Thalassospira sp. TSL5-1: one gene and its partner. The protein of the gene in region 1 interacts with the protein of each later gene in a pairwise test. Links are inferred from orthologs where the notes say so. Each region holds a gene or a part of one and is shown in the gene's direction. Other genes may lie near its edges.

What was found. Proteins that work in one complex are often made in the same cells at the same time.
Region 2: the proteins of ftsZ (region 1) and rlmN interact in binary tests that used the Escherichia coli proteins (3 or more experiments, as listed by UniProt). The link is inferred for Thalassospira sp. TSL5-1 from one-to-one orthologs.

The regions. Positions count from the first base shown.
Region 1 is NZ_KV880638.1:1,257,698-1,265,880, reverse strand. The notes cover bases 3,247-6,203. They hold ftsZ (cell division protein FtsZ), read left to right. Parts: upstream 3,247-3,844; coding sequence 3,845-5,563; downstream 5,564-6,203. Other genes in these bases: lpxC (UDP-3-O-acyl-N-acetylglucosamine deacetylase), read left to right, coding at 5,858-6,203; ftsA (cell division protein FtsA), read left to right, coding at 3,247-3,403. Outside these bases: murB (UDP-N-acetylmuramate dehydrogenase), read left to right, coding at 1-207; LF95_RS15350 (D-alanine--D-alanine ligase), read left to right, coding at 204-1,118; LF95_RS15345 (cell division protein FtsQ/DivIB), read left to right, coding at 1,106-1,969; more of ftsA, read left to right, coding at 2,153-3,246; more of lpxC, read left to right, coding at 6,204-6,823; LF95_RS15325 (outer membrane protein assembly factor BamD), read left to right, coding at 7,287-8,108. UniProt on the Escherichia coli protein: Essential cell division protein that forms a contractile ring structure (Z ring) at the future cell division site. The regulation of the ring assembly controls the timing and the location of cell division.
Region 2 is NZ_KV880638.1:162,110-167,557, forward strand. What follows is about bases 1-2,836. They hold rlmN (dual-specificity RNA methyltransferase RlmN), read left to right. Parts: upstream 1-709; coding sequence 710-1,963; downstream 1,964-2,836. Other genes in these bases: LF95_RS10275 (invasion associated locus B family protein), read left to right, coding at 1-356; LF95_RS10285 (Dabb family protein), read right to left, coding at 2,062-2,445; LF95_RS10290 (murein transglycosylase A), read right to left, coding at 2,497-2,836. Also shown: more of LF95_RS10290, read right to left, coding at 2,837-3,759; LF95_RS10295 (Tim44/TimA family putative adaptor protein), read right to left, coding at 3,952-4,662; LF95_RS10300 (FxsA family protein), read left to right, coding at 4,946-5,448.

The DNA.
Region 1 (8,183 bases):
CGGGGGTTGACCATTGGCGGGGCGCAAATGTCGCCACTGCATTGCAATTTCATGATCAATCTGGGCGATGCCAGTGCGGCTGACCTTGAAGAACTGGGCGAAGAAGTACGCCGCCGGGTAAAGGAACATTCCGGCATTGAATTGCGCTGGGAAATTCGTCGCATTGGCGATCGTTTGGGACATTCGATAGTAGGAAAAGACGCATGAGCAAGCATGTCGCGGTCATTTACGGGGGCTGGTCAGCCGAACGCGATGTTTCGCTGTCTTCGGGGCGCGAAGTGTCCAAGGCATTGCGCGAAAAAGGCTATCGCGTTTCAGAAATTGATGCCACCCGCGACCTTGCCCGCCAGATCACCGACCTTTCCCCCAAACCTGATGTGATTTTCAATGCCCTGCACGGGCGTTGGGGCGAAGACGGCACGGTACAGGGATTGCTGGAAATTCTCGACATTCCCTATACCCATTCAGGGGTGCGCGCCTCGGCCATCGCGATGGATAAAATGAGCGCCAAGGCCATGTTCAACGAAAAGGGCCTGCCCTGCGCCAAGCATGTTTTCGTCACCCGAGAAGACATAAAAAACGGCATCGCCCTACCACCGCCCTATGTCTTGAAACCCAACAATGAAGGTTCGTCCGTCGGGGTTGAAATTATCCTGAACGCGGAAGAAGAACAAAACATGCTGGCCCGCGAATGGGTACATGGCGATGGCGTGATGCAGGAACAATATGTCGCCGGGCGCGAAATGACCGTTGCCGTCAAGGACGGGCAGGCGATGGAAGTGATTGAGATCCTGACCGGCAATCATGCCTTTTATGATTACCAGTCCAAATATACCAATGGCGGTTCACAGCACATTATTCCAGCCGATATTCCCGCTGCCTTGCGCACCCGCCTGCGTGATTGCGCCGAACGTGCCTATCGTGCCCTGGGATGCAAGGGGGTTGCGCGCGCCGATTTCCGCTATGACCCGGAACGCGACATACTTGCCATTCTGGAAATCAATACCCAGCCGGGCCTGACGCCAACATCGCTGGTGCCTGATGCCGCCCGGCATGACGGCATGAGCTTTGCCGACATTGTTGCATGGATGGTTGAGGACGCCACATGCGAACGATAGCCGAACAGGCGCGCGAGCGCCGCGAGAAGGTTCAACGAGAATATGGCTGGTCGGCAGTTTTGCGCAAAACCGCACGTATTTGCCGCTGGGTCAGCGCCACTGCCCTCATTGTCGGCGGGCCTATTGCCCTGTGGCACAGCGGCAAAACCGAACAATGGCTTGAAATCGCACGTAACCAGGCCATTGATGCCTCCGCACGGTTTGGCATGGTCATCAATACCATTGATGTTGCCGGGCGCCACCGCACCGACCCCAACGCCCTTTTGGCCGCCATCGGGCAAAAACCGGGCTCGCCGATTATTACCTTTGATGCCGATGCCGCGCGCGAACGCATCGAACAGCTTTCCTGGGTACGCAAAGCCAGCGTTGAACGCCGCCTGCCCGATACCATCATTATTCATGTCGAGGAACGCCAACCCTTGGCCCTGTGGCAAAATGGCGATAATCATGTGCTGATCGACGCCGATGGCGTGCAATTGCAGGACTACGAACTGGGCGATTATCTGAACCTGCCCGTCCTGGTCGGCGATGATGCCCCCGAACATGCCGCCGACATGATCAAAACCCTGAAAACCGTGCCGCGCCTGTTTAAAATGGTGACGGGCGCGCAACGTATTGGTCATCGTCGCTGGAATGTGCAGCTTTCCAACGGCATGTTCATCCGCCTGCCCGAACACGACATGGACAAGGCCTGGGTTCGCCTGGACCAGTTGGACAAGGCCCATAAGCTGCTGGAAAGCGATGTGCTTGTCGTGGACCTGCGCCTGGCCGACCGCACCTTTGTGCGCCTGACACCAGGAGCCGCCGAACTGCGCCGTAACCCGCCCAAGGAAAAGAAAGGGTCGGTATAACCCAAACGGCCTTTTTGATGATGCCTGATGACAATAAAACGCTGATCAGGCAATAAAATGCAAAAGACACGCCCCTGCCTTAACCAATTTGCAACTGCTTTTGACCGAAAAGCGGGATAAGGGGTGTATGATGATGCGGGTAACGCATATCCCCACATCAAGAAGCAAACTCAGAGCAAACAATTGGCACGCAGCAAAACGAGATCAGGGCTGATTGCAGCCCTGGATATCGGGACATCCAAGGTCTGCTGTTTTATTGCGCGACCCGACAAGTCCGGCCAGCCGAAAATCATCGGTATCGGCCATAACATGTCAAAGGGTCTGCAAAGCGGATCGATCGCAAATCTGGACGCAGCACAGGAAGTCGTGCTTGCGGCGGTCAATGCTGCCGAAAAAATGGCAGGCCAGACAATCGAGACTGTTATCGTCAATCTCTCGGGCGGGCGTCTCGAATCCGAAACACATACCATCGAACTGCCTTTGGGCTCGCGCCCGATTGGCAATCTGGAAATTCGCAAACTAAACGACCAGAAAGACGCACTGCTGCGTCAGGCCGGTGACGAGCTGATTCACACCGTGCCGCTGGGCTTTCGCGTGGACCAATCCGTTGGCCTGGGCGACCCGCGCGGTATGTATGGCACGGTTGTCGGGCTTGATCTGCATTTTGTCCGCACGCAAATTGCCGCCCTGCGCAACCTCGAAACCCTGCTGGCACGCTGCCATCTTGAAATCGAGGAAACGGTTGTCACCCCGCTGGCATCGGGCCTTTCAGCCCTGACACAGGACCAGCGCGACCTTGGCGCCACCGTGATTGATATGGGGGCGGGCACCACCAGTGTGGCCGTATTCCACGGCGGGCAGGTTATTTATACCGCCAGTTTCCCAGTGGGTGGCGCGCATGTCACCCGCGACATTGCCTATGGCCTTAATACGTCGCTTTCCCATGCCGAACGGTTAAAAACCCTGCATGGCAGCGCGCTGACCTCGCCGTCTGACGATCAGGAAATTCTGGCCGTGCCGGTGATTGGCGACGAGGACGACGCCAACGTCAATCATGTGCCGCGCTCGATGCTGATCAACATCATCAAACCGCGCCTGGAAGAAACGTTTGAACTGATCCGCGACCAGCTGGAAGAAAACGGCCTGTCACAAATTGGGGGACGATCCATCATGTTAACCGGTGGGGCCAGCCAGCTAAACGCCATCGCCGATCTGGCAGGCCAAATGTTTGAACGCCCGGCCACCGTTGCATCACCACATGGCGTAACCGGCATGGCGCAGGCCACGTCCGGCCCGGCCTTTTCGGCCTGTGCCGGGTTGCTTTTGCGCGCGGTTGAACAACAAAACGACCCGCTAAGCGAGGCTATGACCCATATTCGCCAGTCTGGCGGGCGCTGGGGCCGTTTGGGCGCGTGGCTGAAGGAAAATTTCTGATCCCTCGGGATTGGCCGTTTTTAAGAAGCCCGGTTTAACCCTGTATGCCCGTCTTAACTTAAAGTGCCAATCCCGACAAAATTATCAATCGCCCGATTCTATAACAAAATTTACAAAAAACCGGCCAAGAGTCAGATTTCGTTAAGAACCATGCGCCATTTTGGTTGCGAGCAAACGATAAAACACGCGCAAAATTAGTCCTTCACCTTAATGTTCCGGAACCGGAAAATATCAAAAACCCTTAAAAGCTGCCAACTTTCCCGTGTTAGAGTGCGGGGCACCGAAAACAGCGAAAAAAAACGGAAAATTTTCGCCGGTTAACGATGTCATTAACACCGCACTAACTCTTTCACCTGTAAAAGATCAGCACGGGTCTAATTTCGGCAAAGGGAAGGCTGATTTTGGATTCAGACTCCTAAGCGCGGAGAAGGAAGAGCAAACATGCCAACAATTAATTTTTCCGTTCCTGAAGCGGAAGAAAACCTAAAACCAAAAATTACCGTTATCGGTGTCGGTGGCGCCGGTGGCAACGCGGTCAACAACATGATCGCATCCGAACTTGAAGGCTGCGATTTTGTCGTAGCCAATACCGATTCACAGGCCCTGAACCAAAGCAAGTCCAGCCGCAAACTGCAGCTTGGTCGCCAGATCACGCAGGGTCTGGGTGCCGGCGCACGGCCTGATGCCGGCAGTGCTGCTGCCGAAGAATCGATTGAAGAAATCCAGGCGCAGCTTGAAGGCAGCCACATGGTTTTCATCACCGCCGGTATGGGCGGTGGGACCGGCACAGGTGCCGCACCGGTGATTGCCCGTGCCGCCAAGGAAGCCGGCATTCTAACCGTGGGTGTCGTTACCAAGCCGTTCCATTTTGAAGGCACGCGCCGCATGCGCACCGCCGAACAGGGCATTGAACAGCTTCAGCAATATGTTGATACGCTGATCATTATCCCGAACCAAAATCTGTTCCGGGTGGCGAACGAAAAAACCACCTTTGCAGATGCCTTCCAGATGGCCGATGATGTGCTGCGCAATGGTGTGCGCTCCATTACCGACCTGATGATGGTTCCGGGCCTTGTGAACCTTGACTTTGCCGACATTCGCACCGTCATGAGCGAAATGGGCAAGGCCATGATGGGCACCGGCGAGGCATCGGGCGAGAAACGTGCGCTGGAAGCCGCCGAAGCCGCCATTGCCAACCCGCTGCTTGAAGATGCCTCGATGAAGGGTGCACGCGCTGTTCTGATCAACATCACCGGCGGCATGGATATGGCGCTGTATGAAGTTGACGAAGCGGCAAATCGTATTCGTGAAGAAGTCGATCCCGAAGCCAACATCATCTTTGGTTCGACGTTTGATCCGACCATCGAGGGTGGCCTGCGCGTTTCCGTGGTGGCAACCGGCATTGATGCCGAAGAAGTCCGCCGCCCGAAGCCGACCACCATCCCGTTGACCAATGCGCGTTCCGATAAACCGGCCGCCGCCAAACCGGCCCCCGGTTTTGGCACCCATGCTCCGGCCCCGCAGCAGCAGCCTGCAGCCGCCGAGCATGCACCGGCCGCTGCCGCCTTTAGCGGCCAGGACGACTATGCCGGCGGGTCATCGGTTGAAGACATGCCGTCTGAACGTTTTGCCGCCACCGGCAATGCACAGCAGCCCGGCCTGTCCAACCCGGCAGGCGAACCGGCCCAGACCGGTTCGATCGAACTGGGTCAGACCGTGCTGAAACCGAACCCGGCCCTGCGCCAGGCGCCGCGTGCCCAACAGCCGCAGCAAAGCGCACCGCGCCAGCATGTTGCAGATGATAACGGCGATATGCCGTTTATTCCGCCGCGTGCTGCCCGCCCGACCGACAATGCCCCGGCCCGTGGTGAACCCGATGTTTACGACGCCGCCGATAGCGGCCACAACAGCCGCCCGCGTTTTGGCGGTATCCGTAACCTGTTTGGCAAAAACAACCACCAGACAGAACAGGATGCCGCCCCGCGCCAGCAGGCTGCGGCCCCGCAGGCCCAGGCACCTGCCCCCCGCCAGACAGAGCTGTCCCTGGGGGATGATGCCCGTCCGCAATTGAAAGCCGATCCAGCTTCCCGGGTCAAAACGTCTTCGGCGTCTGACGACCTTCTGGAGATTCCGGCTTTCCTTCGTCGCCAGGCTAACTGACGACGAGCCTCCGCGCGAAAAGGGGAAGGTTTCGGCCTTCCCCTTTTTTAATGGGCATCCGTATTATTACGTGATTTCGTCAGTGACATTCCCGTCGAAAATCACACCTCCCGCATTGCAAAAAATCTTAACAAATGATTGATTTTAATGTGAAATCCCAACGTTACAAACGGTAACAAAGAGTGATTTGCCGCATTGCGGTCGACCCGGTAGTTTGTGATCCTGGAAAACGGGCCGACATACCGCCCGATGAAAATCAATCGTAATACAACCTGATTTGTCTGGGGGTTCCCCGTGAATAACATTGCCGATATCAGCACTGCTTTGAATGACCAGCGCGCCGCAGCTTCGTCTGTTGTCCGGCAGCGCAGTCTTAAAAGTTCAATCGGATGTGCCGGTGTTGGCCTGCATTCCGGGCAGAAAATCCAGATCACGCTGCATCCTGCCCCGGTTAATCACGGTGTTGTTTTCCGCCGTGTAGACCTGCCGGGCAAACCGACCTTTGCCGCCCTGTATGATGAAGTCATCGACACCCGCCTGTGCACCTGCCTTGGCGACCTTGAGGCAGGCATCAAGATCGGCACGATCGAACATTTGATGGCCGCCCTTGCCGGTCAGCGTATCGACAATATCCTGATCGATATTGATGCCGACGAAGTTCCGGTAATGGATGGCAGTTCAGCCCCCTTTACCTTCCTGATTGATTGTGTCGGCATCGAAGAACAAAACGCCCCGCGCATGGTGGTCGAAGTTTTGAAAACCGTTGAGGTTGAACATAATGGTTGCCGGGCGAAGGTGGAACCTGCCGAAGGCTTCCATATCGATTTTGAAATCGACTTTGCCAGCAAGGCCATCGCCAACCAACGCCTGAGCGTTACCTTTGATGATGGCGTGTTTGTCAATTCCATCGCCCGGGCCCGTACCTTTGGCTTCCTGCACGAAGTCGAAGCCATGCGCAATGCGGGCCTTGCCCTTGGCGGGTCGCTGGAAAATGCTGTGGTCCTGTCAGGTGATTCGGTCATGAACGAAGAAGGCCTTCGTTACGAAAACGAGTTTGTCCGTCACAAAATTCTTGATGCGCTGGGCGACCTCTATGCTGCAGGCCATCAATTGCAGGGCAAGGTGACGGCTTACAAATCGGGCCATATGGTCAATAACATGCTGCTCAAGGCCCTGTTCGCCGATGAAAGCGCCTGGCGCCTGGTACCAATGCGCGCCACAGCACTCAATGCCAGCGAACCGGTACGTGCTTCTGCCTGAAAACCATGATGCAGGCAAATTGGCAGGCGCCTTCCCATAAGGGAGCGCCTGCTTTTTTTATGTCCGCCCCTGAACATCACACAATAACGCAATCATGCGAATCGCCTGGCTATTAACTGTCACCAATTATAGGGCAGCATCTTCGATTTCCGGGCCTCAAGCGTGATGCGACCCAACACAAAGCCCGCTCCTTTGGTTCATAGCGGACTGTTTATAATACCGGTTTTTCCTGCCCGTGCCTGTACCCCGCTATGCGTCAGCGCGCGAAACGCCATAAATTGCCGCAAATTTCAGGCAGCAAAGCCCGGATTTGTGCGCTGTTTTGCACAAAAGCGTCGAAAAAGCCATTTTCATTGATTCAACCACTTGCCCACAGGCGGTATTGGCGTGATATAGTCCCGGCCACACCAGCGAAATCCGATGGGTTTCAGTACGACCGCAGACAGAATTAAGGATTCCAACCTTGCCTCGTTCGGCTCACGCGAAACATCTGATTGCCGTTTGCGGCCTGGCGCTTATGCTGGCTGCGTGTTCCAGCACCAAAGAACCGGAATATGTCGAAAGACCGGTTGCAGAGCTTTACAACACTGCCCAGGACCTGCTGGATCAGAAAGAATATCAAAAAGCTGCCAAAGCCTTTGATGAAGTGGAACGCCAGCACCCCTATTCGTTATGGGCGACCAAGGCGACGCTAATGGCAGCCTATTCCTATTATCAGGACAACAAATATGATGATGCGATCAGCGCGCTGGATCGTTTCATTTCATTGCACCCTGCCAATGCCGATGTCGCCTATGCCTATTATCTCAAGGCGCTGTCCTATTACGAACAGATTTCCGATGTGCGCCGGGACCAGCAGATGACCGAAAAGGCCATGCAAAGCCTTGATGACGTCATCCGCCGTTTTCCCGACAGCAAATATGCCCGCGATGCCAAGCTGAAAAAAGACCTGACGGTCGATCACATGGCGGGCAAGGAAATGAGCGTTGGCCGCTATTATCAGGACCGGGGCGACTATTTGGCCGCCATCAACCGGTTTAAAAAAGTCGTCACCGATTACCAGACCACCACACACGTTCCAGAAGCCCTGTCGCGCCTGACCGAATGTTATCTGGCACTGGGTCTGACCGGGGAAGCCAAGAAAACCGCATCGGTTCTCGGCTATAACTTCCCGGGCAGCGAGTGGTACAACGATTCTTACAATCTCCTCCTGAACAAAAAGCAGGATAGTGATGACGAAAGCTGGTGGGATTCGACAACCACCGCCATCTCTGACCTGTTCTGATCAAAAGCCTGCCAATTCTGGCGAAAATCGCCGAATTTTAACGCCCTGCGGACATATTTTGTGCGCAGGGCTTGC
Region 2 (5,448 bases), 1.1 Mb from region 1 along the record:
CCAAAGGCGACTATACCAAGCGTGGCAAGATTTATGTGATGGTCACGCATCGCCCCGCCCTGAAACTGTTTAACGAAGTCAGTTTCATCACCGGCTATACCTATAAGAAAAACAGCGAAGTCGATGTGCGCGTCGATTCGAATCGTTTTAAACTGTTTACCTATGATGATTCAGCCTGGGCTGTTAACAGCGAAGAAGACCGCAAACTGGTCAAGGCCATGAAAGCCGGCATGAAAATGACCGTGGTGGGCTATTCATCGCGTGATACCAAAACAACCGATACTTATTCTCTTTCCGGTTTCACCGATGCCTATAACGCCATTTCAAAGGCTTGTAACGCAAAGTCCGTGGATTAAAACCGGATATGGCTTGCGACCTGCCAGGTCATTAATGATGGCAAAGGCCCGAAACGGGCTGGCCCTGTTTGAGCCTGATGGCTGCAATGTGAAATTTATCGTTTATAAATGATCGTCGCTCCGCTATATGCGGGGCGACTGTTTTTTGGAATTGGCATTGATCATGTGAATTGCGTGTCTTTGATCCGTTCATAACATTAAATTTTCCGCCGAATTTGCGATGGCATTTGCATTGGCAACGGCCATGCCCATATGAGGCAGCACGCAAATATGTTATGTGTGGCCTCCTTGGCGACCCGCAAAACCAGGCCAAAGCACCACAGCACCCCTTGCAAGACAAGAGAGAGACCGGAATGACCGACAGCGATGTCTTACACACCGCCAATAGCGATATGGCCCCGTCGCATCAGAATTCTGATGCGTCAAAGCCCGGTCTGGCCGATTTTGTTGCCCGTGCCAAAGGCGGATTAACCGCCGATGGCCGCAAGGACCTGATTGGCATGACCCGCGAGGAACTGACAGAAGTTCTTTCCGGGATGGGTGAAAGCAAGTTTCGCGTCAAACAGCTTTGGAACTGGATGTATAACCGCGGTGTCACCAGCATTGATGGCATGACCAATATTTCGGTCAAACTGCGCGAACGCTTAAGCCAGGATTATGTCATCGGTCGCCCCGTCCTGACGGCTGACCAATTGAGCGAGGATGGCACCCATAAATGGCTGATGCGTTTTGGTGATGGTAATGAAGCCGAAGCCGTTTACATCCCGGATCGCCATGAAGAACGCGGTGCGGTATGTGTGTCCTCCCAGGTGGGCTGCACGCTGACCTGCAAGTTCTGCCATACCGGCACCCAGCTTCTGGTGCGCAACCTGACACCGGGCGAAATCATCAGCCAGTTCATGGTGGCGCGCGACAGCTATGGCGAATGGCCGACCCCGGCCAATGGTGTGCGCCGCCTGTCCAACATCGTCATGATGGGCATGGGCGAGCCGCTGTTTAACTATGAAAATGTCCGCGATGCCCTGCGCATTGCCATGGATGGCGAAGGCATTTCGATTTCGCGCCGCCGGATTACCCTGTCAACCTCTGGCGTGGTCCCCGAAATTGTCCGGGCGGGCGAGGATCTGGGTGTTGGTCTGGCAATTTCGCTGCATGCGCCGGAAGATGATCTGCGCAATGAAATCATGCCGATCAACAAGAAATACCCGCTGAAAGAACTGATGGATGCCTGCCGCCATTATCCCGGCATGTCCAATTCGCGCCCCATCACGATGGAATATGTGATGCTGAAAGGTGTCAATGACCAGCCCGAACATGCGCGGGCACTGGCAAAACTGGTGAAGGGTGTTCACTGCAAATTCAACCTGATTCCGTTCAATAAATGGCCGGGATCGGATTATGAATGCACGCCAACATCGGGCATCAAGAAATTTGCCAATACGCTCAATGAATATGGCTATGAAGCACCAATCCGCTGGCCCCGTGGCCGGGATATTCTGGCAGCCTGTGGTCAGTTAAAATCGGAAAGCCAGCGCCAGCGTAAATCACGCGTTTGCAAAGGCGAAACTGCAGCCACCACCAACAGCGACACGGTTGCTGCACAGTAAGCGGTACGGATAGATCAAATATCGAGATACAAAAACCGGACAGGATCGATTTCCTGTCCGGTTTTTTTTGAGCAACGACAATTTAAAGACAAAACGCTTTAACCCCAGCTTGCCTGCAATTTTCGGGGCCGTTCTGCTCCGGTGGGTTCAGCTGATTCAGCAGGGCCCGCCGGGTCAACTTCCATATTCATCACCAAAATACCGCCAAGCCCGCCTTCGGCCAATTTGACCAAGCGATTGCCGGTATTGTTCTGATCAAGACTGGAAAGGTAGTCATTTTTAGCGGCAATATCGATAAAATCGATGGTAAAGGCATGGGTGAACCCTTGATGCAAGCCGTCTTTTTCCAAATTTCGCCCCCCTGAAAACGCCACCATCCCGGGCGTTTTCAGGGCAATTTCTTTAAGTAATGCAAAAACATTATCCCTTTCGGCCAGATCGGCATGATAGGGCACCTGCACCAAAACAATATGACGGATCATGTCTAAAGGTCCGTACCTGGTAACGGGAAAAGCACCTGATAGAATTTTACGTCAACTGTTATCCTGCCGGTTTACCGCCGGGTCATCAATCGAAATACCACGCGGTAACAAAAGATACGTTTGACCCTGCCGGTTCATATGCCCCGCATGCAAAGCCGCCTTTTCACCCGGACCAAAAAAGATATCACCCCGCACCGGCCCGCGAATGGCCCCACCGGTATCCTGGGCAATCATCAGTTGGTGAAAATTACGATCCGCATTCATTGCATCACGGGTTTCAAGCCAGATCGGCACACCCATGGCATGAAAACGCCGGTCAACCGCCAGCGACCGTTCAGTTTCAAGCGGCACCCCCTGTGCCCCGATCGGCCCGGCATCGGGATCGCCGGGTAATTGCCGGAAAAAAACATAGGATGCGTTCATATTCATCACGTCATCGGCCTGATCAGGATTGTCATGCAGCCATTGACGAATGGTTTGAAGCGATACGGTTTTGGGTGTCAGTGCCCCACGTTTGATCAGCTCGCGCCCAATGGCAAAATAGGCCTGGCCGTTGGTAGCTGCATACCCCACCTTTAAAATACTGCCATCATCCAACACCACCCGACCGGAACCCTGAATTTGCAGGAAAAACGCGTCCACCGCATCATCAACCCAGACAAGTTCCAGATCGCGGTCTGCCAGGGCACCCGCCTCGATCTCGCTTCGGTTAAAATAGGGAACCACCTTCTTCCCCGTTAACCGGCCAACTGCCTTTTGCCCTTTCAACTCCTCGCGAAAATCCCCCAGATCAATATCGATCATGTCGTCGGGCTTGAGATAAAGCGGGGTTTGATAGGCATCATGCCGGGTCAGACTACCCTGAAGTTCCGGTTCGTAATAGCCGGTAAAAAGCCCGACAGGGTCGTTATTATTCCCGGCACGATACGGCGTAAAATAGGTTTGAAAATAGGTTCTAAGGTCTTCGCTGCGAATGGTACCGGCATCAATTTCCAGGGCGGTTTCGCAAGTCGGACGCCAGTCTGCCACCGTGCCCATACGCGGGTCAGGGCCGATATTCTTGTCATCAGCACGCCTTAACATGCGCTCACAGGAGCGTTGGAACGCAACCAGGGCAGGCTGCATGTTATCGCTTTGCCAGCCATCCAGGTCGGTAAAACGGGCAGGGGACAGGGTTAAGTGATCCGGCTTTTCAGACGGGGTAATATATTGGGAAATTTGCGGCCAAAAAAACCAAGCTGCACCGCCCGCCGCCAGAAGGACGATAAAGCCGACAAAAATGCCACTCAGCAGGGAAGAAGATTTGTGGGTCAAAAAAGCCGCCATCTAACAGACCGGAACCAAAAAACCATACCGGCACAGTGTCGCCAGAAACGGTTAAAAAACCAAAACCAGATGCAATAAATTTCAGCAAAACCCGGCCGATTACGCACAAAAAAGGCGGATCTGCACATAACAGACCCACCTTTCAATCAAGATCAAACCCTGAAAATTTGAAACCCGCGATCAGCCTTCGTTATCAGGAGTTTCGGTCGCAACAAGCAGCCAGTTCGGATCGGAACTTTCCAGATTGCGTGCAAAGGTCCAAAGATCTTCCGCCTCGATAACCTCGTTTGGATCACCGGAAATAATATCCCCGGCCTGATTGCGCACAATCGAGACTTCTTCGGAGACGAATTTCACCGTGATATAAGCGGTTCGCCCTTCGATATTCGCATCATCAATAACGGCTGATTTAATGCCGACCAGGGTTGTTTCTTCATGCTCGTTACTGGTGGCGCGGGCATCAATCGCGCTGGAAAAATTCTTGTAAACCTCGGGCGAAAGCAGGGAATTGAGCGTATCCTTATCCCCTTTGGCAAAGCTTTCGACAATCATTTCAAAAGCCATGCGCGCGCCATTGAGGAATTCCTGCTGGCTAAAGGAACCATCCGCAAGCTGGATTTGTGTTAAGGCCGGATTGGATACCGAATTATCAGCCGCATTACCCTTATGCGAATCAGGCAAACGGTAAACATTGTCGCTGCCTTGTGCGCCAGAATTATCACGCGGCGACACGCCGTTTGCATCATCCCGGGTGCGACGCCCGTAAATATCGGTTGGACCCTGCTTCTCATTGCCGGTTTTGCGGCCCAGCACACTGCGCAGGCGCAAAATCAAAAAGACAGCAATCAGGGCAAATAGAATAATATCAAAATATTGCAATTCCGGACTCATGCTTTTGGGGTGTCGACGGACGGCAACCGCCATCATACAGCCTGTGTAGGTGAAATGGTATGGCCTTATCTGAATGCAAGGGCAACTATCCAACCAGGAAAAATGTGATCAACTTCACCAGAACATCGATAAACGTGTTAAAACAAGATCAGATTGCTGGCGCGATGCCGCATTTTTGTCCAGTTATGTCGGTATCGCAATAGCTTGACAGCATTTGATACAAAATGTTGCGTTAAAGACAATTCTGTTTGTTTACAAATAGCCAGCGCCAGACGGAGCAATTATGGGCTTTATTCTTTTTGGCATTTTTGTCGTCGTACCGATTATTGAAATCGCTGTTTTTATTCAGGCCGGCGAGTTGATCGGTTTATGGCCGACCATTGCAATTGTCATCTTAACCGCCATTCTTGGCACATCCCTGATGCGGGTTCAGGGCCTGCAAACCCTGGCCCGCGCCCAACAGGAGTTGGACCGTGGCGAAATGCCGATAGGTCCACTTTTTGATGGTGTCTGCATTCTGATTGCCGGGATACTGCTGTTAACGCCAGGCTTTGTCACCGATACAATTGGTTTTCTGCTGCTTATTCCGCCCCTGCGCCGTGCCATTGGCGCCGGTGTTATTCTGAAATTGATGAAATCGGGTAAAATGCGCATGTCATTTGGCGCAAATGCACGTCAGGGCAGGCGTCAACCAGGTGGTAATCCGTTTGGGTCTGGCGGCCCGTCTTCATCTGGTGGACAACATCGCAGTGGAAGCGGTCCGATCATTGATGGCGATTACGAAGA